One region of the Streptomyces sp. NPDC056486 genome, then DNA from elsewhere that is predicted to be linked to it. Evidence: riboswitches for the same ligand, from Rfam matches in the RefSeq annotation. Region 1 holds a riboswitch; the other holds the start of a gene.

What was found. A riboswitch is a leader RNA that binds a small molecule or an ion and turns the genes downstream of it on or off. The one in region 1 is predicted to bind S-adenosylmethionine.
Region 2: linked by a shared signal. The riboswitch ahead of ACFQ7F_RS41610 (putative leader peptide) and the one ahead of thrC (threonine synthase) in region 1 are both predicted to bind S-adenosylmethionine.

What each region holds. Positions count from the first base shown of each region.
Region 1 is NZ_JBHTSF010000025.1:5,893-17,611, reverse strand. It holds gene groL (chaperonin GroEL) at 1-1,561, opposite strand, end outside; gene ACFQ7F_RS13260 (cold-shock protein) at 1,936-2,139, opposite strand; gene ACFQ7F_RS13255 (MoaD/ThiS family protein) at 2,564-2,842, opposite strand; gene thrC (threonine synthase) at 2,955-4,271, opposite strand; SAM riboswitch class I at 4,289-4,423, opposite strand; gene ACFQ7F_RS13245 (glucosyl-3-phosphoglycerate synthase) at 4,593-5,537, shown strand; gene ACFQ7F_RS13240 (hypothetical protein) at 5,615-5,929, shown strand; gene ACFQ7F_RS13235 (trehalose-6-phosphate synthase) at 6,040-7,431, shown strand; gene ACFQ7F_RS13230 (hypothetical protein) at 7,725-8,114, shown strand; gene ACFQ7F_RS13225 (sigma-70 family RNA polymerase sigma factor) at 8,203-8,859, shown strand; gene ACFQ7F_RS13220 (hypothetical protein) at 8,856-9,230, shown strand; gene otsB (trehalose-phosphatase) at 9,242-10,093, opposite strand; gene ACFQ7F_RS13210 (DUF3263 domain-containing protein) at 10,123-10,413, opposite strand; gene ACFQ7F_RS13205 (ABC transporter substrate-binding protein) at 10,424-11,641, opposite strand.
Region 2 is NZ_JBHTSF010000209.1:104-11,822, reverse strand. It holds gene ACFQ7F_RS41635 (lactate 2-monooxygenase) at 1-747, opposite strand, end outside; gene ACFQ7F_RS41630 (hypothetical protein) at 1,098-1,772, shown strand; gene ACFQ7F_RS41625 (LLM class flavin-dependent oxidoreductase) at 1,819-2,946, opposite strand; gene ACFQ7F_RS41620 (NtaA/DmoA family FMN-dependent monooxygenase) at 2,962-4,395, opposite strand; gene ACFQ7F_RS41615 (LLM class flavin-dependent oxidoreductase) at 4,413-5,651, opposite strand; gene ACFQ7F_RS41610 (putative leader peptide) at 5,755-5,844, opposite strand; SAM riboswitch class IV at 5,955-6,068, opposite strand; SAM riboswitch class IV at 6,272-6,416, shown strand; gene ACFQ7F_RS41605 (glutathione S-transferase C-terminal domain-containing protein) at 6,741-7,568, shown strand; gene ACFQ7F_RS41600 (DinB family protein) at 7,592-8,113, shown strand; gene ACFQ7F_RS41595 (M13 family metallopeptidase) at 8,170-10,122, opposite strand; partial or broken gene ACFQ7F_RS41590 (excinuclease ABC subunit UvrA) at 10,184-10,423, opposite strand; gene ACFQ7F_RS41585 (S1 family peptidase) at 10,642-11,719, shown strand, end outside.

The DNA.
Region 1 (11,719 bases):
TGTCGGCGATGACGGCCTCGGTGGTGAGGAACAGCGCGGCGATCGACGCGGCGTTCTGCAGGGCAGAGCGCGTGACCTTCGCCGGGTCGAGGATGCCCTCGGCGATCATGTCGACGTACTCACCGGTCGCGGCGTTCAGGCCGTGGCCGACGGTCAGGTTGCGCACCTTCTCGACGACGACACCACCCTCGAGGCCGGCGTTGACCGCGATCTGCTTCAGCGGGGCCTCGAGGGCCAGCTTCACAGCGGCGGCACCGGTGGCCTCGTCGCCCTCGAGCTCAAGCTTCTCGAAGACAGCGGCGGCCTGGATGAGGGCCACGCCACCACCGGCGACGATGCCCTCTTCGACGGCGGCCTTCGCGTTGCGAACGGCGTCCTCGATGCGGTGCTTGCGCTCCTTGAGCTCCACCTCGGTCGCGGCACCGGCCTTGATGACCGCAACACCGCCGGCGAGCTTCGCCAGGCGCTCCTGCAGCTTCTCGCGGTCGTAGTCGCTGTCCGAGTTCTCGATCTCGGCGCGGATCTGGTTGACGCGACCCTGGACCTGGTCGCTCTCACCGGAGCCGTCGACGATCGTGGTCTCGTCCTTGGTGATGACGACCTTGCGGGCACGGCCGAGCAGGTCGAGACCGGCGTTCTCCAGCTTGAGGCCGACCTCCTCGGAGATGACGGTGCCACCGGTGAGGATGGCGATGTCGCCGAGCATGGCCTTGCGGCGGTCACCGAAGCCCGGAGCCTTGACGGCGACGGACTTGAAGGTGCCACGGATCTTGTTGACGACCAGGGTCGACAGGGCCTCGCCCTCGACGTCCTCGGCGATGATCAGCAGCGGCTTGCCGGACTGCATGACCTTCTCGAGGAGCGGAAGGAGGTCCTTCACGTTCGAGATCTTCGAGTTCACGATCAGGATGTACGGGTCGTCGAGCGACGCCTCCATACGCTCCATGTCCGTGGCGAAGTACGCCGAGATGTAGCCCTTGTCGAAGCGCATGCCCTCGGTGAGCTCAAGCTCGAGCCCGAAGGTCTGCGACTCCTCGACGGTGATGACGCCTTCCTTGCCGACCTTGTCCATCGCCTCGGCGATGAGCTCGCCGATCTGGGTGTCGGCGGCGGAGATGGAGGCCGTAGAAGCGATCTGCTCCTTGGTCTCCACGTCCTTGGCCTGCTCGAGCAGGGCGCCCGAGACGGCCTCGACGGCCTTCTCGATGCCACGCTTGAGGGCCATCGGGTTGGCACCGGCGGCTACGTTGCGCAGGCCCTCGCGGACCAGCGCCTGCGCCAGGACGGTCGCGGTCGTCGTGCCGTCACCGGCGACGTCGTCCGTCTTCTTCGCGACCTCCTTGACCAGCTCGGCGCCGATCTTCTCGTACGGGTCCTCGAGCTCGATCTCCTTGGCGATGGAAACACCATCGTTGGTGATCGTGGGGGCACCCCACTTCTTCTCGAGGACGACGTTGCGACCCTTGGGGCCCAGGGTCACCTTGACGGCGTCGGCGAGCTGGTTCATGCCGCGCTCGAGGCCGCGCCGTGCCTCCTCGTCGAACGCGATGATCTTGGCCATGTGAAGTGGTCCTCCCGGACAGGGGTGGAATGCTGCTCCGGATCGCATCGGTGCCCGCGACGGACGGCCTGCGAGCCATGTGGTTCCTTGCCCCACCCGGCTTGCGAGCCTCACCGATCCGACCCAAGTTCTGTCACTCTCACTGGGAGAGTGCTAACGCCAATGATTAGCACTCGACCCCTACGAGTGCAAGCGCCTCTTACGGATCCCAGACACATGAGGGGGCGCGCGTCCGGGGCGTACGGCGGGACGCAACGCGGCACACGCGGCGGCACACGCGGCGGGACGTGCGACGGGACGCACGAGAGGCCCGTACCCCTGTCGGGATACGAGCCTCTCGTCACTCGCTAAGTCGCTGGCCGATCGCGCCGAGATCAGACGGCGAGCTTGACCATGTCCGCCTGCGGACCCTTCTGGCCCTGCGAGATCTCGAACTCCACTCGCTGACCTTCTTCAAGGGTGCGGTAACCGTCCATCTGAATCGCGCTGTAGTGGACGAAAACATCCGCACCACCGTCGACCGCGATGAAGCCGTACCCCTTCTCCGCGTTGAACCACTTGACGGTGCCCTGAGCCATGCCTAACTCCCCTATTACTGGCCCTTGCACGGACCCGCACTTCGCGGGCCCGGGTCAGACCTCACCCCCCCAATGGGTTGTGGAGGCGTGCGCCGGAACGCGTCGACCGCCGCTGAATGTATCTGTCCAACTGCCCTCTGCAACAGGTCAATCGGACGAGAATTCTGGGCACGCGCGATCGGAAATATGCGGAGAATTTGCCGGAGTTCAGGGCAAGTCGGGCCAGACAAATGCCGCAATAGGCTCAAAAAGGCAAGGCGCTTTGGCTACTTCTTGTCGGCCCCGGGCCGACTTCGTATATGCGCACGGCACAAACAGCGAAGCTTGCTTCCCAACTGTACCGCGCTCAACCATACAGAATTGCCCCCTCCGCTTCTCTCGCGGAGGGGGCAATAGAGGTAACGCTGCGTGCTTTCGGGCGGATTCAGCAACCGCCCGCGACGGCGGGAATGATCGAGACACCGGCGCCGTCCGGCGTCGCGGTCTCAAGGCCCTGCTCGAAGCGGACGTCGTCGTCGTTCACGTACACGTTCACGAAGCGCCGCAGCTTGCCCTGATCGTCCAGGACACGGGCCGCGATACCGGCGTGCTTGGCCTCAAGATCGGCGATGACCTCGGAGAGGTTCGCGCCCTCGGCGGCGACCTCGGACTTGCCGCCGGTGTAGGTGCGAAGAATGGTGGGAATGCGAACGTTGACGCTCATGGGATTCACCTCTTGATACAGGGGGAGAAATACGCCCCTTAAGGGGCGCGGGGAACTGCGCGAGGACGGACCACGACCGCCGCCCGTCGACGGCGATCAGGCCCTACGGCGACTAGTCGGCGAGACCCGCGGCACGGAATGCATCGAGGCTGGGCTTGATCGTCGCGGTCGCCTGAGACGTTTCGGCAACAGCGTCCAGGGTCTTGAGCCCGTCACCCGTGTTCAGCACCACCGTGGTCAAGGTGGGGTCGATGAGCCCGGCCTCAAGAAGCTTCTTCGTGACACCGACCGTCACACCCCCCGCGGTCTCCGCGAAGATGCCCTCGGTCCGCGCGAGCAGCTTGATCGCGTCCACGACCTGCTCGTCGTTCACGTCCTCCACCGCACCGCCCGTGCGACGCGCGATGTCCAGGACGTACGGCCCGTCGGCGGGGTTGCCGATGGCGAGGGACTTGGCGATGGTGTCCGGCTTCTGCGGGCGCACGACGTCGTGCCCGGCCTTGAAGGCGGTCGACACCGGCGAGCAGCCCTCGGCCTGCGCACCGAAGATCTTGTACGGCTTGTCTTCCACGAGCCCCAGCTTGATGAGCTCCTTGAGACCCTTGTCGATCTTCGTGAGCTGCGAGCCCGATGCGATCGGGATGACCAGCTGGTCGGGCAGCTGCCAGCCGAGCTGCTCGCAGATCTCGTACGCGAGGGTCTTGGAGCCCTCGCCGTAGTACGGCCGCAGGTTCACGTTGACGAAGCCCCAGCCCTCGCCCAGCGGGTCGCCGATGAGCTCGGAGCAGAAGCGGTTCACGTCGTCGTAGTTGCCCTCGATACCGACGAGCTCTCCGCCGTAGACCGCGGCCATGACGACCTTGCCCTGCTCCAGGTCGTGCGGGATGAACACACAGGAGCGGAAGCCGGCGCGGGCCGCGGCGGCGCCCACAGCGCCGGCGAGGTTGCCGGTGGAGGAGCAGGAGAGGGTGGTGAAGCCGAAGGCGCGCGCCGCCTCGATGGCCTGCGCGACGACACGGTCCTTGAAGGAGTGCGTCGGGTTCCCTGAGTCGTCCTTGACGAAGAGCTTGCCCTGCTCGACGCCGAGCTCACGGGCGAGGTTGTCGGCCTTGACCAGCTGGGTCCAGCCGGGGTTGATGTTCGGCTTCTGAGCGACGTCCGCCGGGACGGGAAGCAGCGGGGCGTAGCGCCAGATGTTGGCGGGGCCGGACTCGATCTGCTTCCGGAGCGCCTCGGGGTCGCCGGTCGGCAGGTCGTACGCGACTTCGAGCGGGCCGAAACAGGCCTCGCAGGCGAAGATCGGGCCCAGGGCGTAAAGCTCACCGCACTCGCGGCACGAGAGGCCGGACGCGGGGCCGAGATCCACGGAGCCCCAGTTGGAAGCCGTGGAAGGGGTGGTTTCGTTCGTTGCGACAGTCTGCGCAGCCATGGAGGCGAGGCCCTTTCTCCTCATCTTCCCCGCGACGAATCTCGTCGCGAGACGGAATTGGCACCTTCCCCACCGAGACCTCGCGTGCGCGGTCGGCGGGATGGTTGCCGGGGCTTCAACGGGCCGTATCCCTCTGCCCCTCTGGATGAGCGGTATGGCGCCGGGGCTTCAGGGGCCCCAGGGCATTTGTTACGCGCCGACCCCCGACATGCGATGGTCATCCGCGTTGTTCAAGACTGTAACCGACGGCCTGGACCCTTGAGATAGTCGTCCGAACCGCGAGATGGATCACATGTAGGCCACACACAGGAGGAATCACCCGTGCTGGAAGAGGCCGAGCGCTGGCTGACCAGGCGTTCCTGGTCCGTTGCCGACCGTCCGCTCAGCGCGCTCGTCGCCGCCAAACGGGCGTCGGGAGCCTCGGTGAGCGTCGTCCTGCCCGCGCTCGACGAGGAGGAGACGGTCGGCGAGATAGTCGCCGAGATCCGCCGCGAGCTCATCGAGAAGGCCGCCCTCGTCGACGAGCTCGTGGTGATCGACTCCGGCTCCCGGGACCGTACGGCCGAGGTCGCGCGGGATGCGGGCGCGCGGGTCGTGCACCGGGACGAGATCCTGCCGCGCATCCCGGCCGTGCCCGGCAAGGGCGAGGTCCTGTGGCGCTCGCTTCTGGTGACCGGCGGTGACATCGTCGCGTTCGTCGACGCGGACCTGAAGGAGTTCTCGGCGGACTTCGTCACCGGGATCGTGGGCCCGCTCCTGACCGAGCCCGACGTGCACTTCGTGAAGGCGATGTACGACCGGCCCCTTGCCGGGACCGCCGGTCAGGGCGGCCGGGTCACCGAGCTGATGGCGCGCCCGCTGCTCAACATGCACTGGCCCCAACTCGCGGGGTTCGTCCAGCCGTTGGGCGGCGAGTACGCGGCACGCAGGTCCCTCCTTGAGCGGCTGCCGTTCCCCGTCGGCTACGGGGTGGAGCTTGGCCTGCTCGTCGACGCGCTGCACACCGTGGGCCTTGACGCGCTCGCGCAGGTCGACGTCGGCGTGCGCAAGCACCGGCATCAGGACGGGCAGGCGCTCGGCAGGATGGCCGCGGCGATCTACCGGACGGCACAGGTCCGGCTCGCGCTCGGTCATCACGTACGCCCCGAACTCACACAGTTCGAGCGGGGCGAGCACGGGTTCGAACCGCGGACCCATTCGGTGGACACGGAGGAGCGTCCGCCGATGTCCGGCATCGCGGAGTACGCGGCCCGCCGCGTGGCGTAACCATCCAAGACCGGGCATTTTGTCTACATTCCCCACTTATGTGGGTATCTATGCGGGTCAGGCAGGTATTGAGAAGCGTGCGACGCATCGGTGGCGTGGTCGTGGCCACCGTCGGTCTCACGGCAGGGGCGCTGAGCGCCGCCGCAGCAGCGGACGTGCGTCACGACGTATCGCTGTACGGCAACTCCAGGACCATCGGTCACAGCGCCGGTCACAGCGCCGGTCACAGCATGCTCGACCACGCGAACGAGCAGCAGAGCAGTCGGGGTGAACTGGTCGACACGGGTGGCGAATCGCGCACGATGCTGTACGCGGGCCTCGCGTTCTCGCTGTGCGTGCTCGGCGTACTCGCGGTGGCGGCGGCGCGGAGCAGAAGGACCCTGAGGCCCTAGGCGTGGCCAACGGGCCCGGCTCTACGCCGGGCACGCGAACGTATACGGCGGGTCCGCCCCGGGTCCTGCCGCACGTTTGAGCCCTGCCGGTAAGGGCTAGGTTTCGGCACATGGTCTCCGAGCACGCCGCCGCCCAGGTCCTCGTCGCGTCCAACCGCGGCCCCGTCACGTACTCCCTGGAGGAGAACGGAGAGCTGACGGCCAAGCGGGGCGGCGGAGGACTCGTCTCCGGGCTCAGCGCGATCGGCGACTCCGCCGGGGACTCCCTGTGGGTCTGCGCGGCGCTGGGAGACGGCGACCGGGAGGCCGTGCGGCGCGGGGTCGGTGAACCCGGGGTGCGGATGCTCGACATCGACCCGCAGGTGCACGCCGACGCGTACAACGGGATCGCGAACTCCGTGCTCTGGTTCGTCCACCACATGCTGTACCAAACGCCGCTCGAACCGGCCTTCGGCCCGGAGTTCCGGGCGCAGTGGGCGTCGTACGAGACCTACAACCGGGCCTTCGCCGAGGCGCTCGCGGAGAGCGCCGCAGGGGGCGCGGCGGTCCTCGTCCAGGACTACCACCTGGCGCTTGTCCCGGGGATGCTGCGCGAACTCCGCCCCGACCTGCGCATCGGCCACTTCTCGCACACGCCGTGGGCGCCGGTGGACTACTTCCGGATGCTGCCGGACGACGTCGCGGAACAGTTGCTTCGCGGCATCCTGGGGGCCGACCGTGCGGCGTTCCTGACGGGGCGGTGGGCGGACGCGTTCACGGAGTGCTGCGTCGCCGTCATCGGCGGTACGTCGGGGACGCGGATCGGGGTGCACGGGCTCGGGGCCGACGCGGATTTCCTGCGGGAGCGGGCGGGGCGGGACGACGTGGAGGAACGGCTTGTCGCGCTGCGGGAGCAGGTCGGGACCGGCCGACGGGTGATCGTCCGGGTGGACCGGACGGAGCTGTCGAAGAACATCGTGCGGGGGCTGTTGGCGTACCGGGAGCTGCTGGCCTCCCGCCCCGAGTGGCGGGAACGGGTGGTGCACGTGGCCTTCGCCTACCCGTCGCGGCAGGATCTCGCGGTGTACCGCGAGTACACCGCGTCCGTGCAGAAGCTCGCCGACGAGATCAACTCCGAGTACGGCGTCGAGGGTTGGACCCCGGTCGTGCTCCACGTGAAGGACGACTTCGCGCGGTCGCTGGCTGCGTACCGCCTGGCGGACGTGGCCCTGGTGAACCCCATCCGGGACGGGATGAACCTGGTGGCCAAGGAGGTGCCGGTCGTTTCTGATGAGGGGTGCGTGCTGGTGCTTTCGCGGGAGGCGGGGGCGTACGAGGAGTTGGGCGATGACGCTCTCGTCGTGAACCCGTATGACGTGAGCGGGACGGCTTCTGCGCTGCATGAGGCGCTGACGATGCCGGTCGAGGAGCGGGCGGAGCGAACGAAACGCCTGGCGGCGGCAGCTACGGCTCTTCCCCCGGCTCAGTGGTTCCTGGACCAGCTGCGAGCCTTGCAGGACTGAACTGATTGGTCCCCAACCCCGCCCCTTCCCGAAAACCCGCTGGCGCGGGGGCCTTGGTGGACGTCATCACCGGCTCCGCCGAGTTCGTCCTCAAACTCCCCCAAGCTCTTAATGAGCAGGGGACCCCCTCGACAGGCTGAGAAAGCCGGTGGGACGGTGCCGTCGCCGACCCCGGGTGAAGGTGCCCGTGAAAACTCCGCGGCGACCTGCAACCTCCCCGGGGCCCGGACGTCTGTCGGGGTGAAGGCGCCTTCGTTCGATCCACCGACCCCGACCACGAATCGAGGAACCGCATGTCCCTGCGTCATGTCTCCATCCGCAAGGCCCTGGGCGCGGCGACGGCCATCGCGGCTCTCGCCCTGGGCGGCACGGTGGCACACGCCGCCACCGCCGATCCCTCCCCGGTCCCGGCCAAGAGCGGACACGAGGCACCGTCCCCCGTCCCGGCTACTCCGGGCAAGGGCGGACACGAAGCACCGTCCCCGGTCCCGGCTACTCCGGGCAAGGGCGGACACGAGGCACCGTCCCCCGTCCCGGCTGCTCCGGGCAAGGGCGGACACGAAGCACCGTCCCCGGCACCGGCTGCCCCGGGCAAGGGCGGACACGAAGCACCGTCCCCCGTCCCGGCTGCCCCGGGCAAGGGCGGACACGAAGCACCGTCCCCCGCCCCGGCTGCGAAGTGATGCCGCAGCGCCGGCAGTAGCCGCAAGCCGTAGGAGGGCCGCCGGGCCGATCACCCGGCGGCCCGCACGCCCCGCGTCCAGGAGAGCCATGAGGACAGCGACGTACCCGGTCGTCCCCGCCTTCCCCGTCACCAGCGCGCTGCGCCGTGGCTGGGAGCGCCTGCTGCGCGGGCTCCTGACTCGTACGGGTCAACCGCCGCCCGGGATCCGGCAGCCGGTCCCCGTGCCGACCGTGCCCCTCTCCACGCCGGGTGAGCCCGGTCCCGGGATCGACGACCTCTACCACTACCGCCGCCTGGACCTCGTCCGTCTCGCGCTGTTCCTCGTCGACGATCTGCCGACCGCCGAGGACGTCGTGCAGGACGCCTTCGCGGCGGTCTTCCGCAGACACGGCGCCCGCCTGGAAGGCGTGGACGACCCGGAGGCGTACCTACGGACGAGCGTGGTGAACCGCTCCCGTTCCGTGTTGCGCCGCCGCAGAACGGCCCGCGCGCACACACCCGAGCGCGAGGGCCACGTCCCGCCTGTCGACGAGCACGTCCTGCTGCGCGAGGAACACCGCGAGGTGCTCGAAGCGCTCAGGCGGCTCACCCGGCGCCAGCGCGAGGTGCTCGTGCTGCGCTACTGGTCCCACCTCACCGAGGCCCAGATCGCCGCCACCCTCGATCTCTCGCGCGGCACGGTCAAGTCCACCGCCAGCCGGGCGCTGGACGCACTCAGCAGACAGTTGGGAGGCTCCCGATGACCCCGAAGGACGGGCACGGTCCCGGCCCTGGGCAGGAACTGCTCGAAGACCGGCTGCGCGACGCGTTGGACGCACGGGCGCGCACGGTCGGCCCTGACTCCCTGCGGCGCGCCACCCCGCCGTCCGAGCAGGTGGGCAGGCGTTCTCCCGTCCGTGTGACGGCGCTGACCCTGCTCGCGCTCGCGGCGGCCCTGGCCTGCGTCCTGCTGGCCCTGGGCTGGGTCGAACGGCAGGGCGGGGAAGCCCCCGTCGAACCTGCGCACCCGCACGAGAGGACCACCCGGCCGCCGTCTCAGGCGCCGTCGCCGGTGCCGGCGCCGTCGGACCTGACGCAACCCTCACCCGTGCCCGACTCACCCGTACCCGACTGACAGCCAGTTCGTCAGTCCAGCTGCGCGGCGATCCTCGAAAGCAGGTCCACCACGCCCTGGGGACCGTCCACCACCACGTCGGCCCGGTCCGCCAGTTCCGCGACCTCCGCGCTGCCGCTGCACACCAGCAACCCCCGCACCTGGTCCGAGCGCAGCTTCTCCACCGCCGCGAAAGCGGGGAGGTCGCCCAAGTCGTCGCCCGCGTACAGGACAGTCTCGGCGCCCACTTCGCGTACGTAGTCGGCGAGGGCCACCCCCTTGTCCATGCCAGGAGGGCGCAACTCCAGTACCAGGCGGCCGGGTTCGACGATGAGGCCGTGGCGGGACGCCAGCTCGCCGAGAGGTTCACGCAGCGCCTCGAACGCGGCCTGCGGATCCTGCGCACGGCGCGTGTGGACCGCGACCGCACGGCCCTTCTCCTCTATCCACGAGCCGCGCCAGGCACCGATCTTGTCCAGGAAGCCGGGAAGTTCGGCGCGCACGGACGCCACCCCGGGGTGCGGTTCAGCCGCGTGCACCGTGGAGGAGACCGCGTCCCAGCGCTCGGCGCCGTAGTGCCCGAGGACGACGAGGTGTTCGAGGCCGGGGACGCCCGCGAGGCCGCCGTAGCGCACCGCCACGCCCGCAGGGCGCCCGGTGACGACGGCGACGGACCGCACCTTCGGTGCGAGCGCGGCGAGGGCGGGAACGGCGCCGGGATGGGCGCGGGCCTGCTCGGGGTCGGGCACGATCGGGGCGAGCGTGCCGTCGAAGTCGAGCGCGATCACGGCCTTCCCGGGCCGCGCGAGGAGCGCGGCGAGGCCCTCGCGCCCTGCGGGCGTCACGGGCTCGGGCAGCTCGGGAGAGTACACAGGGTCACCCATGGGCCTGACCCTACGCTCTGCCCTTACCCTCAACGCTCCCCGCGCCGGGACTCCCTGACCCGCCGGAGCCGGTTGACGGTCACCGGATCGTGCGCGAGGGCGCGGGGATCGTCGAGCAGGGCGTTCAGGAGCTGGTAGTAGCGGACCGGCACCAGACCGAGCTGCTCGCGCACGGCCCGCTCCTTGGCGCCGGGACCGCTCGCCCAGTCACGGCGCTCCAGGGCGAGGATCGCGCGGTCACGCTCGGAGAGGCCGGTGTCGGGGAACGCGTCGTCCCTCGCGTTGTCACCCCTCGCATCGTCGTCCGTGGCATCGGTCATGCCCGTCACGCTATTCCGAGTTCTCCTCGGTCGCCGCCTTGGTCTGGATCTGACTGAGGATCGACTGCGGGTTGCCGTCCGGGTCGACGGCCCTGCCGATGTACTTCTTGACGTCGACGGAGACCTGCGCCCAGGACGTCTTGCCCACCGGGTACAGCTGCGACGTGGGCAGCTCGTCGAGGAACTCGGCGAGCGCCTTGTCATTCTTGTTGCCCGTCATCTGCTGCGCCGCGGAGGTCGTGACGGGCAGCAGATCGTACTCGCGGGAGAAGTCCAGGACGTTCTTCGTGCTGTAGGCGAAGTCGAGGAACTTACCGATCTCCGGGCCGTTGCCGTGCTGCTTGAAGGCCATCATCCAGTCGGCGACGCCCATCGTGGCCCGGGCGTGGCCGTTCACGCCGGGCATCGGCACCATGCCGTACTTCACGCCCTTCTTGGCGGCCATCTGCATCAGCGTGGGGTGGCCGTTGAGCATGCCCACGTCGCCGCGTGTGAAGGCGGCGAAGGCCTCGGCGCGGTCGAGCTCGGCGGGCGGCGTGTCGCCCGTCAGGCCCTTGCCGACGAGCTCGTCCTTCAGCCAGGTGAAGGTCTTCACGTTCTGCTTGGAGTCGATGTCGTACGTGCCGACGTTGTCGGTGTAGTTGCCGCCACCGCTGAGCAGCCACTGCAACGTCTCGGCCTGCGCCTCTTCCGAGCCGAGCGGCAGGGCGTAGGGGATCTTCACCCCGCGTGCCTTGAGAGCCTTGGCGTCGGCCGCCAGGTCGGTCCAGCTCTGCGGCGGGGTGAGATCGGCGTCCTTGAAGATCTTCTCGTTGTAGAAGAGCAGGCGCGTGGAGGAGGCGAACGGCATGCCGTACTGGACGCGCTTGACCTCGCCCGCCTCGGCGAGAGGGGCCATGAAGTCGGCCTGGGTCGCGATGGAGACCAGGTCCTCGACGCGGTACAGCTTGTCCTGCGCGGCGTAGTCGGCGTAGGCGCCGATCTGGGCCATGTCGGGGGCGTCGCCCGCCTTGACCATTTCCTTGACCTTGCGGTCCACGTCGGTCCACGAGTACACGCTGACGTCGACCTTGATGCCGGGGTTCTTGGCCTCGAACTTCTTGGCGATCTTGTCCCAGTACTTCTGGGAGCTGTTGTCCTTGGAGTCGCCGTAGTCGGCGGCCACCAGCTTGAGGGTGACGTCGCCGGAGTCGCCCGGACCGCCGCAGCCGGCGAGCACCGCCGCCATGCCCAGTGCGGCTACCGCCGCGGTCAGTCCTGTCGCGCGCCGCTGCACAGCTTTTCCCACCCTCGAAAGATCTTCGTG
Region 2 (11,719 bases), on a different contig from region 1:
GAACGCCAGGTCCGGCCAGGTCTTCGCGGGATCGGCGAACATGCCGACGAAGTGCATCACGGCCGCGTTCGGGTCCTCGTGCACCGGCTTGGCCAGGCCCGCCTGGAACGCGGGGTCACTGAAGTAGTTGGCGGTGCCCACGCCGTGCAGGAAGGGCAGATACGCCTGGTCGAGGTCGCGCGGGCGCCAGGCCAGGAGCGGGGTGTCGAGCGTGACGACAAGAGCCGTGAAGCCCGAGGCCTTCGCACGGTCAAGGAAGCTCTTGGTGACGTCGCGGTCCTTGGCCCAGTACAGCTGGAACCAGCGCTGTGCGTCCCCCATCTCCTTGGCGACCTGCTCCATGGGCGTGCTCGAGGCCGAGGAAAGGATGTACGGGACGCCGCGGGCCGCTGCCGCGCGGGCCGCGGCGGACTCGCCGTCCGGATGCATGATCGACAGGACGCCGACGGGCGCGAGGGCGAGCGGCGCGGGCAGCCGGTGGCCTAGCACCTCCACCGACAGATCGCGTTCGTGTACGTCGCGCAGCATGCGCGGAACGATGCGACGCCGCTCCAGTGCCGCACGGTTGGCGCGGGCGGTGCTGCCGTTTCCCGCGCTTCCCGCGACGTAGCCGACGGGGCCGGGACCGAGCCGCTGCTCGGTCAGCTCCTCGAGGCGGGTCAGGTCGGTGGGCAGGCGGGGTACGGCTCCAGTCATGCCGTTGAGATAGATCTCGTACTGGAAGTCCGCCCAGTTCGGCGTCGTCATGTGGTGGGTCCCGTCCGGTATTCGTCAAGACTGCGCTGTCTACCCGACGATCCTTGCCACAGTGACAAGCCCCGTCCATGGTCGTACGCACCCTTTTCCGATGGGACTATCACCTCGCTGCCGCCTGTGTCACGTACGGGACATCACTCGCGCGACTTAACGGGTAGGGCGCCGTCCGGTCCCGCGCGCGGTCGCTCCTGCCCCGGCGTGCGGTCGCGGGACAACGCCCCCGCTCGCGAAGCGAGTTCACCTATCCGGACCGACCGCCTCCGCCCCTGTTGTGACGCTCTCGCGGATCACGCGAACCTCGTGGCATCGGCAGGCGCCCGCATGGCGCCGAGAGGAGACACATGCCCAGGTCGTTCAGCGGTGAGGAATTCCTTCAAGCACTCGCATCGGACACGGTCCGCGAGAAACCCGTGATCGTCGGGATGGTCAAGAAGTCCGAAGAGGCCACGGAGAGCGTCCAGTTCGCCCCCGGCACTACATGCAAGGACTGGACGACGATCCCAGTCAGCCTCATCGATCAGGTGGAGCTCCTGCGGCAGGTTCCCTGCGACGAACACTCGCACAGCCTCGTCCAGCTCACGCTCAAGGAGTCCGACTCTCCGGAGCACACCGTCCTGGCCACGCTGCTGTCCCACTACGCGCGCGCCGGCGCCGCTCCGGCTCCTTCGCCGTGCGGGACATCGGCGCACACCCAGCCCCCGCCGCAGGGCCCTCAGGCTCAGTCCCAGGCCCGGTCCCACGGCCCGGCGCCTCAAGGTCCAGGAGCCAGAGGTCCGGCGACGGCTCCCCTCACCTGGGGCGTCGCCCCGCAGGGCACACCGCCCCAGGCCACGCCCCGGGCCCAGGCCGAGTGCGTGGACGGCAGCTCGGCCTGTGTGAGCGACGGGTACGGGGGCTACACGTGCCTGGCGTGCTGCCACGGCTACTGGAACGACATCGGCCCCTGCCTCTACGGCAAGTGGTTCGGCTGCAACGGCACGAACTACAACGCGTACAACTGCTGGCCCATCGCCTGACCTCGCCCCTCCGCCGGGCGCGCGCGACGCCCGGCGGACGGACACGTCACCTGCGCCGCCACTCCTCGGCGAGCAGTTCGTAGGAGCGCACCCGGTCGGCGTGGCCGTGGGTGATGGTGGTGATGAGCAACTCGTCGGCGCCGGTGGCTTCTTGGAGCTGCTCCAGGAGATCCGCCACACGTTCGGGGGAACCGGTGAACTGCGTCTCGGTACGGTCCTGGACCAGTGCCCGGTCCGCGTCGGTCCAGTTGTGCCGGCGCGCTTCTTCCGGCGTGGGGTACTGGATGGCGCCCTCGGCCGTGCGGATGCTGCGGACCCAAGGGCCGTACCCCGCGGCGAGTTCGCGGGCGGTCTCGTCGTCCTCGGCGACGACGACGTCCGCCGAGACGCTGACATAGGGCTTGTCGAGTACGTCGGAGGGCTTGAACGCGGCGCGGTAGCCGTCCGCGGCCTCGAGAACCGTGCCCGGGCTCACGTGGTAGTTCGCGGCGAAGGGCAGGCCGCCCCGACCGGCGACGTCCGCGCTCTGGCCGCCGCTGCTGCCCAGGATCCACACCTGGATGTCGGCGCCCTCACCGGGGACCACATGCGCTTCGATGCCGTCATCGGAGCGGTACGTTCCCGCGAGCAGGGCCAGGATGTCGTCGACCTGCTCCCCGTAGTCCTGCGACTCGGCGTGCGGCTGCTGGAGCAGCCTCCGCTGGAGGGCGACACGGGGTGAGCCGAGCAGGTGCTCGTAGGAGAAGCGTGCCGGGATCCGCAGCCCGTTGGGGGCACGGCCGTCGACGACGGGGGTCGCGGTCGGCGGCGCGGCGGCGGGTGTTCCGGGCGGCTTGCCGCCCGAGCGGCCGAGCCCCAGGTCGAGGCGCCCGGGATGCAGCGCGTCGATCAGACCGAACTCCTCGACCGTGGAGAGAGCGGTGCGGTGCCCGAGTTGCACGGCCCCTGCCCCGAGCCGGATCGTCGAGGTCGCGGCGGCGGTCAGGGCGAGGACTACCGCGGGCGATGTGCCTGCCACGCCCGGGTTGAGGTGATGCTCGGCGAACCAGTAGCGGGCGTACCCGAATCGCTCGGTCTGCCGGGCCAGGTCGATGGAGTTGCGCAGCGCCGCGTCCGCGGTGGAGCCGGACGAGATCGGGACCAGGTCGAGGACGCCGAGAGGGATGGCTGACATGTGTGGTGATCCTCCTCAGTGCTCGGCCGACGCGGGCACGGGTGTGGGTACGGGGGTGGGCAGGGAGAGAGGCACCCCGGCGTCTGTGTCGGCGTCGGGATGAGCCAGGCCGAGGTGGTCGCGCAGGGTGGTGCCCTCGTACTCCGTGCGGAAGACGCCGCGTTCCTGGAGCAGCGGGACCACGGTGTCGGCGAAGGCGTCGAGGCCGCCGGGGGTGATGTGCGGGACGAGGATGAAGCCGTCGCTCGCGTCGGCCTGGACGAAGGAGTTGATCGTCTCGGCGACGGTGGCCGGGGAGCCGACGAAGGACTGACGGCTGCCGGTCTCGATGACGAGGTCACGGATGGACCACTTGTTCGCGGCGGCGAGCTCGCGCCACTCCCGCGCGGTGGCCAGCGGGTCGCGGTACATCCGCACCTGGGCGCGACCGCGGGCGATGGTGTGCTCGCCGACATCCGGATCGATCTCGGGCAGCGGGCCCTCCGGGTCGTACGCGGAGAGATCGCGGTTCCAGACGAACTCCAGGTGCTTGATCGCGGTGGCGCCGCTGACCTGCTTGCGTCGCACCTCCCGGGAGAGCTCCTCCGCCTCGGCGTCCGTGTCCCCGAGGACGAAGGTCGCAGCGGGCAGGATGAGGAGCTGGTCGTGGGTGCGGCCGTGGCGGGCCAGGCGGCCCTTGACGTCCGTGTAGAACGCCTGCCCTTCCTTGAGCGTGCTGTACCGGCTGAAGATCGCGTCCGCGCCCGCGGCAGCGAACTCACGTCCCTCCTCCGAGTCGCCGGCCTGGAAGATGACCGGCCGGCCCTGCGGACTGCGCGGAACGTTGAACTGCCCCTGGATGTCGAAGTGTTGCCCCTGATGGACGAAGGCGCCCGCCTGGGCGTCGCTCAGGAACGTGCCGGTGCCTTGGTCGGCGACGATCTCGTCCCCGCGCCAGGAGTCGAAGAGCTCGCCCGCAGTGCTGAGGAATTCCTTCGCCCTTGAGTACCGCTCCTCCTGCGGGAGGAACCCGCCGCGGCGGAAGTTCTCACCCGTGAAGGCGTCCCAGGAGGTGACGACGTTCCAGGCGGCGCGCCCGCCCGAGAGATGGTCGAGGCTGGCGAACTGGCGGGCCACTTCGTAAGGCTCGTTGAAGGTGGAGTTGATGGTGCCGGTCAGGCCGAGGTGTTCGGTGACGGCGGCGAGCGCGGTGAGCACGGTGAAGGTGTCGGGGCGTCCGACGACGTCCAAGTCGTAGATCTCCCCGCCCTGTTCGCGCAGCCGCAGCCCCTCGGCGAGGAACAGGAAGTCGAATTTCGCGCGCTCGGCGGTCCGTGCGAAGTGCGCGAAGGAGCTGAACTCGATATGACTCCCGGCCTCGGGGTCGCTCCATACGGTCGTGTTGTTGACGCCGGGGAAGTGCGCCGCGAGGTGAATCTGCTTGAGCGGCTTGTCCGGTGACTTGCTCATGTCGGGTTCCTTCCGGCTCAGGCGGAGGCGGCGTAGCGGCTGGCGGGGCGGGCGAGGCCGAGGTGGCCGCGCAGGGTGTCGGCTTCGTACGCGTGCCTGAAGGCGCCGCGGCGCTGGAGTTCGGGCACCAGGCCCCGGGTGATCGCCGGGAGGTCGTGGCCGACGACGGCGGGGCGCAGCCGGAACCCGGTGAGCCCGGCCTCCCGCAACTCAAGGAGCAGGTCGGCGAGTTGGGCGGGCGTGCCGGTGAACACCCGCGCGTCACTGGTGTACGGGTGACCCGCGAGGGCGTCCAGACGCTCCCGGCGGGCCGCGGCGGCGGCCGGGTCGTCGTCGAGGAACACGACCAGGTCGCCGAAGAGGTGCAGGGGCTCATCGCTTCGCCCGGCCGCGTCCTGTTCGCCGCGGACCGCGGCGACGACGGCGCGTGCGTGCCCGGCGTCGCGCGGGGTGACGTATCCGATGTCGGCGGAGCGGCCGAGGAGCCGGAACGGGGCCTCGGTCGGGCCCTCGTGGGCGAGTGCGCTGACGAGGGGCCTGCCCTGCGGCGGCCGGGGCGTGATCGAGGGGCCCTTGACGCTGAAGTGCTTGCCCTCGAAGTCGATGTAGTGCAGCTTGTCGCGGTCGATGAAGCGGCCGGTGGCGACGTCCCGGATCTCCGCGTCGTCCTCCCAGCTGTCCCAGAGCCTGCGCACGGCTTCGACGTAGTCGGCCACCTCGTCGAAGAGGTCGACGGTCAGCTCCCGTACGTCCGCTCTGCCCAGGTCCTCGACGCTCTCGAAGGCGGGAAGCGTACGGCGCCCGAAGTGCGCGGCCTCATTACGGCGCGCCGACACCTGTACGCGTACGCCCGCGCGGCCCGCGCTGACGTAGTCGAGTGTGGCGATCGCCTTGGAAATGTGGAAGGGCTCCGTGTGCGTGGCCACCACCGTCGGCACCAGGCCGATGTGGCTGGTCAGCGGGGCGACACGGGCGGCGATGAGAACGGCGTCGAGCCGCCCTCGTACCTGATCCGTGCGTCCGTCGGGCTCGGTGAAGTGCGTGGACTGGAGCCCGAGCCCGTCCTCGATCGTCACGAAGTCGAGCAGGCCGCGTTCTGCTTCGGTGACCAGGTCGGCCCAGTACCGGGCAGTGAGCAACTCCCCTGGACGGGCCACCGGTTCGCGCCAGGCGGCCGGGTGCCAGCCCGCGCCGTCGAGCGCGACAGCGAGGTGCAGCGCGGCGGCGGGAGCGGAGGAATGCGAAGAATGGGGCAACGAAGGTGATGACGACACGAAAGGTGTGCCTTCCTGATCGACCGTACGACCGTGCGAGAACACCGGCCCCTCGGCTCCGAGGGTGCGGCGGCGGGGTAACGGGTCAGGAACGACAGAGCGCGCCGGCGACACGCTGCAGATCGATGTGCGGCCGGGAGTACAGATGCACCTGGCGGCTCGGCGCGATCACCATGACGCGTGGAACGGACGCGAACGGCACCGGCGACAGGGGCGGCACAGCTGACACAGGTGGCACGTCCGTCACCTCCACCTTTCCGGCCCGGCGGGCCTGGGGCCTCGCCGGTCTCGCGCTTGCGGGACCCTGGACGGGCACCGCCTGGTCCTCACCTGGAGCACCCCGCCGCGTAGGAGGGTTGCCGGTCAGCAAGCCAGGGCTTGACGCTGACACTCGTAACCTGCTCGGGACGTTACGTGAGGTCGTAGCGGTGCGCAATGCCCGTGGATCATGGGCGTTCTCACATCGCCGACCGTGCCTCGTCGTCCGTCTCCGTCAGCCTCAACCACCGGGCCGCTCCTTCTGTTCCGGGTCCGGGCCTTCTTCTGTTCCGGGTGCGGCCTTCTTGACGGAGCCGGGCACCCGGACTCAGACTTCCGGGGACGGTCACGATTGTCAGCGCCCGCCCGGCAGGGTTCCTGCCCGAGCGGGTCATCGGCCCCGGCCCGCTGACGGGCAACCCTTCCTCCGCGACGGGGTGCCCCGGGTGACGACCGGGTCCCGCCGTGGCGGCGGGGCAAGCGCGGCCCCGGATACAACGGGCCTCGACGGCAGGGCTGGTGGACATGTCCAGGGCGGTCGGTGAGAGGAACAGCATCCCGCGGCCTCTCCTGTCCGCGCCCCGGCCCCGCCCTCGCGTCCTGACCAGACGCCTGCACATCGACCTGCTGCGCGTGTGCAGCGCCTCGGTTCCAGCTGTCTGACGTCCGCACAGCGTCCACGCACCAGTGACGCCTCCGGGACAAGAAGCCTCATCACTGCGGCCCTCTGCGGCCACGGATCCCCCTCTCCCCCCGCTGTGCCACCGGCCCGCGCGCGCCGCCGGTCGGTGCCCTTCCCCTCCCTGGAGAGCCATGCCCGAGATCACGTCGCACCGTTCCCGCACTGTTTCCCGCCCGGCTTCCCCCGCGGATTCATGCTCCCCGCGCGACACCGGCCCAAGCGGTGTCCGCCCACGCGATGCCGGACCACGCGGCACCTGTCCCACGCCGATCCGCAGCCGCATCGGCGACGACCTCGCAGGCGGCTTCTACCCGGCACCCCACCGCTACCACCTGTATCTCTCGGCGGAATGTCCGGACTCCTTGCGCGTCTCGATCACCCTCGACCTGCTCGGTCTCAGGGACTCGGTCACCACCACCCTCCTGGCGCCGCACGCCACCGCGGCGCTCGACTCCCTGCACCGCTATTACGAGGCCACCGAGCACCACTTCGAAGGGCCGCTGACCGTTCCGGCCCTGTGCGACCGGTGGAGCGGGCACGTCGTCAGCAACCACACGCCCGACATCCTGCGCGACCTGGCCTGCCGCCTTGCCGCACACGGCAGTGGCCCGCTGCCCGTCCTGCGCCGACCGGCCCTGGCAGCACGGATCGACACCTGGCACGAGCTGCTCGCCGGGCCGCTCGCCCCCGCGACGCTGGACCGGCTCGACTGCCGTCTTGCCTCCCACTCCTACCTCGTGGGCGACGAACTCACCGCGGCGGACGTGGACTTGTGGGCGACGCTCGTCCACCTCACCCCGGACGCGGCCGAGGCGACCCGGTCCCGTCCCCACGTGCGCGCCTATGTGCGCCGCCTGCACGACCACCCGGCCTTCCACGCCAATCGCCCTCGGTCCGGCGGGACGGAACGGTGGTCGGACACGACCGCCGACGATCCGAAATCTCTTTCCCAGGCCTAGGGCCCCTGTGCCAGGGTCAGCCCGTGAACGATTCCCGACGCGAACTGCTGCGCCGGCAGTTCGACCTGACGTGGTCCCTCTTCGAGTACCACCTGGAGCGCCTCGAGCCCGAGGACTTCCTGTGGGAGCCCGCGCCGCTCTGCTGGACGGTGCGGCCCGACGGTGACGGAGGGTGGGTGGCGGACTTCGCGGAGACCGAGCCGGATCCCGTCCCGATTCCCACCATCGGCTGGATCAGCTGGCACATCGGCTGGTGGTGGGGCGTCACGATCGATCACGCGCGGGGACGGGTGCCGCGGGAGCGGACCGGGATCACCTGGCCGGGCAGCGGCAAGGCGGCCGTCGACTGGCTACGTGACCTGCGCACGGAGTGGCTGTCGGTGCTCGACCGGCTCGACGACACGGATCTGGACGCCACTGCCCCGTTCCCCTGGCAGAACGACCCCGAACACACCGTTGCCCACATGCTCGCCTGGGTGAACTCCGAGCTGATGAAGAACGCCACGGAGATCGGCCAGCTCCGCATGCTGCGCGCGGCGCGGTAGAAACGGCGGCGGGTCAGGCACGGCCGCAGCACGGGTGCCGCGGCCGTGTCTGGAGATCACCAGATCCTGACGCGCTCCGCGCGGTCCAGCCAGAGCCCGTCGCCCTCTGCCGTCGCGAAGGCCTCGTGGAACTCTTCGAGGTTGCGGACGATGTTGGCCCGGAACTCGGGCGGCGAGTGCGGGTCGATGGTGAGGTACTGCTGCTCCTGCTCCTTGCGGCGCTTGGTACGCCAGCAGTAGGCCCAGTTCATGAAGAGCCGCTGGGAGCCGGTCAGGCCATCCTTCTCGGGCATCGCCGCGCCGTCGAGCGCGATGCGGTAAGCCGTGTGCCCGATGGTCAGGCCGCCCAGGTCGCCGATGTTCTCGCCCACCGTCAGCGAGCCGTTGACGGACTCGTCGGGGAGGTTGCGCGGCGAGAAGGCGTCGTACTGCTTCACCAGCGCCTTCGACTTGGCCTCGAACGCGGTCTTGTCGGCCGCGGTCCACCAGTCGTTGAGGTTGCCCGCGCCGTCGTACTGCGCGCCCTGGTCGTCGAACCCGTGGCCGATCTCGTGGCCGATGACCGAGCCGATGCCGCCGTAGTTCTCGGCCGGGTCGGCGTCGGGCGAGAAGAACGGCTTCTGCAGGATGCCCGCGGGGAAGCAGATCTCGTTCGTGCCCGGGTTGTAGTACGCGTTGACCGTCTGCGGCAGCATGAACCACTCGTCGCGGTCGACCGGCGCGCCGATCTTGGCGAGCTGCCGGTCGGACTCGAAGGCGTCCGCCGCGTGCGCGTTGCCGAGCAGGTCGTCGCCGGAGACCTCGAGGTCCGAGTAGTCGCGGAAGGTGTCCGGGTAGCCGATCTTGGGACGGAACGTGGCGAGCTTCTCGTACGCGCGCTCCTTCGTCTCGTCCGTCATCCAGTCGAGGCGGGCGATCGACTGGCGGTAGGCCTCCAGGAGGTTGCCCACGAGGTCGTCCATGATCGCCTTGGAGCTCGGCGGGAAGTGCCGCGCCACGTACTCCTTGCCGACGGCCTCGCCGATGGAGCCCTCGACGAAGGCGACCGCCCGCTTCCACCGGGCGCGCAGCTCCGGGGTGCCGTTGAGGGTGCGGCCGTAGAACTCGAAGTTCTTCTCCACGAACGCGTCGGTGAGGTAGGGCGCGCAGGAGCGAAGCACCCGGACCAGTGCCCAGTCACGCCACTGCTCGATCGGCACCTCGGCGAGGGCCGTCGACAGGTGGGCGAGGTAGGACGGCTGGCGGACGCACGTCTCGGCGATGGTGGCGTCCGAGCCGCCGAGCCCCTCGACATAGCCGCGCCAGTCGAACTCCGGCGCCAGGGCGGTCAGTTCGTCCAGGGTGGTGAGGTTGTAGGTCTTCTGTACGTCACGCGTCTCGGCCCGCTCCCAGTGCCCTGCGGCGAGACGGGTCTCAAGCGCGAGAACCGTCTTCGCGGCATCTGCGGGCGAGGCGTGCTGCCCGAGCGTGAGCAGGTCGGTGAGGTAGGTGACGTACTTCTCGCGGATCTCGGCGAACTTCTCGTCGCGGTAGTACGACTCGTCGGGCAGGCCGAGTCCGCCCTGGAGGACGTTGAAGAGGTAGCGGTCGGAGTTGCGGTCGTCCGAGTCGATGTAGGAGCCGAACAGACCGGATCCTCCGATCCGCTCGAAGCGGCCGAGGAACGCCGCGAGCTCCCGGTTGTCCCGCAGCCCCGCGACGGCGTCGATCAAGGGCTGTGCGGGGGCGAGCCCGCGGGCGGCGATCGCCTCCTCGTCCATGAACGAGGCGTACAGCGTGGCGATCTTGCGCGCGTCATCCGATCCTGCGCCGTCCGACGCCAGCTCCTGGATGATCACCTTCACTTGTTCCTCGGCCGTGTCGACCAACTGCACAAAGGGGCCCCAGCTGGAGCGATCGTCGGGGATCGCCTCGGTCTCCAGCCAGTGACCGTTGACGTGGCCGAACAGGTCGTCCTGCGGCCGGATCTCAGGGTTCATGCCCGCGCGGGCGTCATCCAGCATGCTCATTCACGCACCCTACGCGGACACCGCGCCCGAGCACGATCGGCTTGTCACCGCCGACCCCGGCGTCGGGGCGGCCCTGGCTCGGCATGAACGACTGGATGAAAGCGGTGCACGTCTCGTTGATGAGGCGCTGCGACTCGGCGGCGATGGTGCCGAGGACGAGCGAGGACTTCCCGGAGCCCGAGGCTCCGGTGAAGACGGTGAGCCGCCGCTTGGGGATGTCGAGCGAGACGTCGCGCAAGTTGTTCTCGCGAGCGCCTCGCACCTGAATCACGTCGTGGGCGTCGGCGGGGGTGACCGCCACTGACCGCTCCTTGGCCTGAACCGGGCGGAAGGAAAAGCGTACACCGTACCCAGTATTCACCCGGCATGAATTCCTGACGTCAATTGCCTCCCGAGAGGCGTCAGTTGGTATGGACATGACTGCCGGGCCGCTCTTATGCTCCGCCTGAACTCATCGTGAGAGCGCTCTCATCACCCTGTTCCTCCCCACCCCGATGGAACGACAGAAAGGGCACTGCCATGAGACGCAGAACCGGAGTGCGCATCGCCTTCTCCTCCTTGCTCCTGGTCGGCACCTGGGCAAGCGCCTCGCTCACCTCCACCGCGGGCGCCGCCCCCGCACCCACCGCTCCCCCGGCCTCCGCGGGCATGCTCACCGCCCTGCAGAACGACCTCGGGCTCACCGCGAGCCAGGCGCGCGACCGCCTCGCCTCCGAGAAGAGCGCGATACGCGTCGACCGCGCGGCACAGCGGACCGCCGGATCGACGTACGCCGGATCCTGGTACGACGCGGACACCGGAAAGCTGACCGTCGCCACCACCAGCGCGGGCAAGACGGAGGCCCTGCGTGAGGCCGGCGCCACCGTCCGCGTGGTCCGCCACAGCGCGAAGGAACTGGACGCCGCCAAAGCCCGGATCGACGCACTGTCCGCGCCCAAGGGCGTCAGCAGCTGGCACGTGGCGCCGCGCAGCAACAAGATCGTGGTGAACGTCGTCGCAGCTCAGAAGAACGACAACGATGTCCAACGCTTCGTCGACCGGGCCCGGCAGGCGGGCCCGGTGCAGGTCGAGACGGTCGGCAAGGCACCGAGCACCTTCGCCGCGGGGACCGTGGGCGGCGACCCGTACTACACCGGCAACGTCCGCTGTTCCATCGGCTTCTCGGTGCACGGAGGGTTCGTCACCGCGGGCCACTGCGGGCAGACGGGAGCCGCGGTGCGCGGCTGGGACAATTCGAACATCGGCAACTTCCAGGGCTCTTCGTTCCCCGACAACGACTACGCGTACGTCAGCGTGGGCAACGGCTGGTGGACCGTCCCGGTGGTCCTCGGCTGGGGCACCGTCTCCGACCAGTTGGTCCGCGGCTCGTCCGAGGCACCGATCGGCGCCTCGATCTGCCGCTCCGGCTCCACCACGCACTGGCACTGCGGCAAGGTGCTCGCCAAGAACGAGACCGTGAACTACAGCCAGGGCGCCGTCCACCAGATGACCAAGACCAGCGTGTGCGCCGAAGGAGGCGACTCCGGCGGCTCGTTCATCAGCGGTGACCAGGCCCAGGGCGTGACCTCCGGCGGCTGGGGCAACTGCAGCAGCGGCG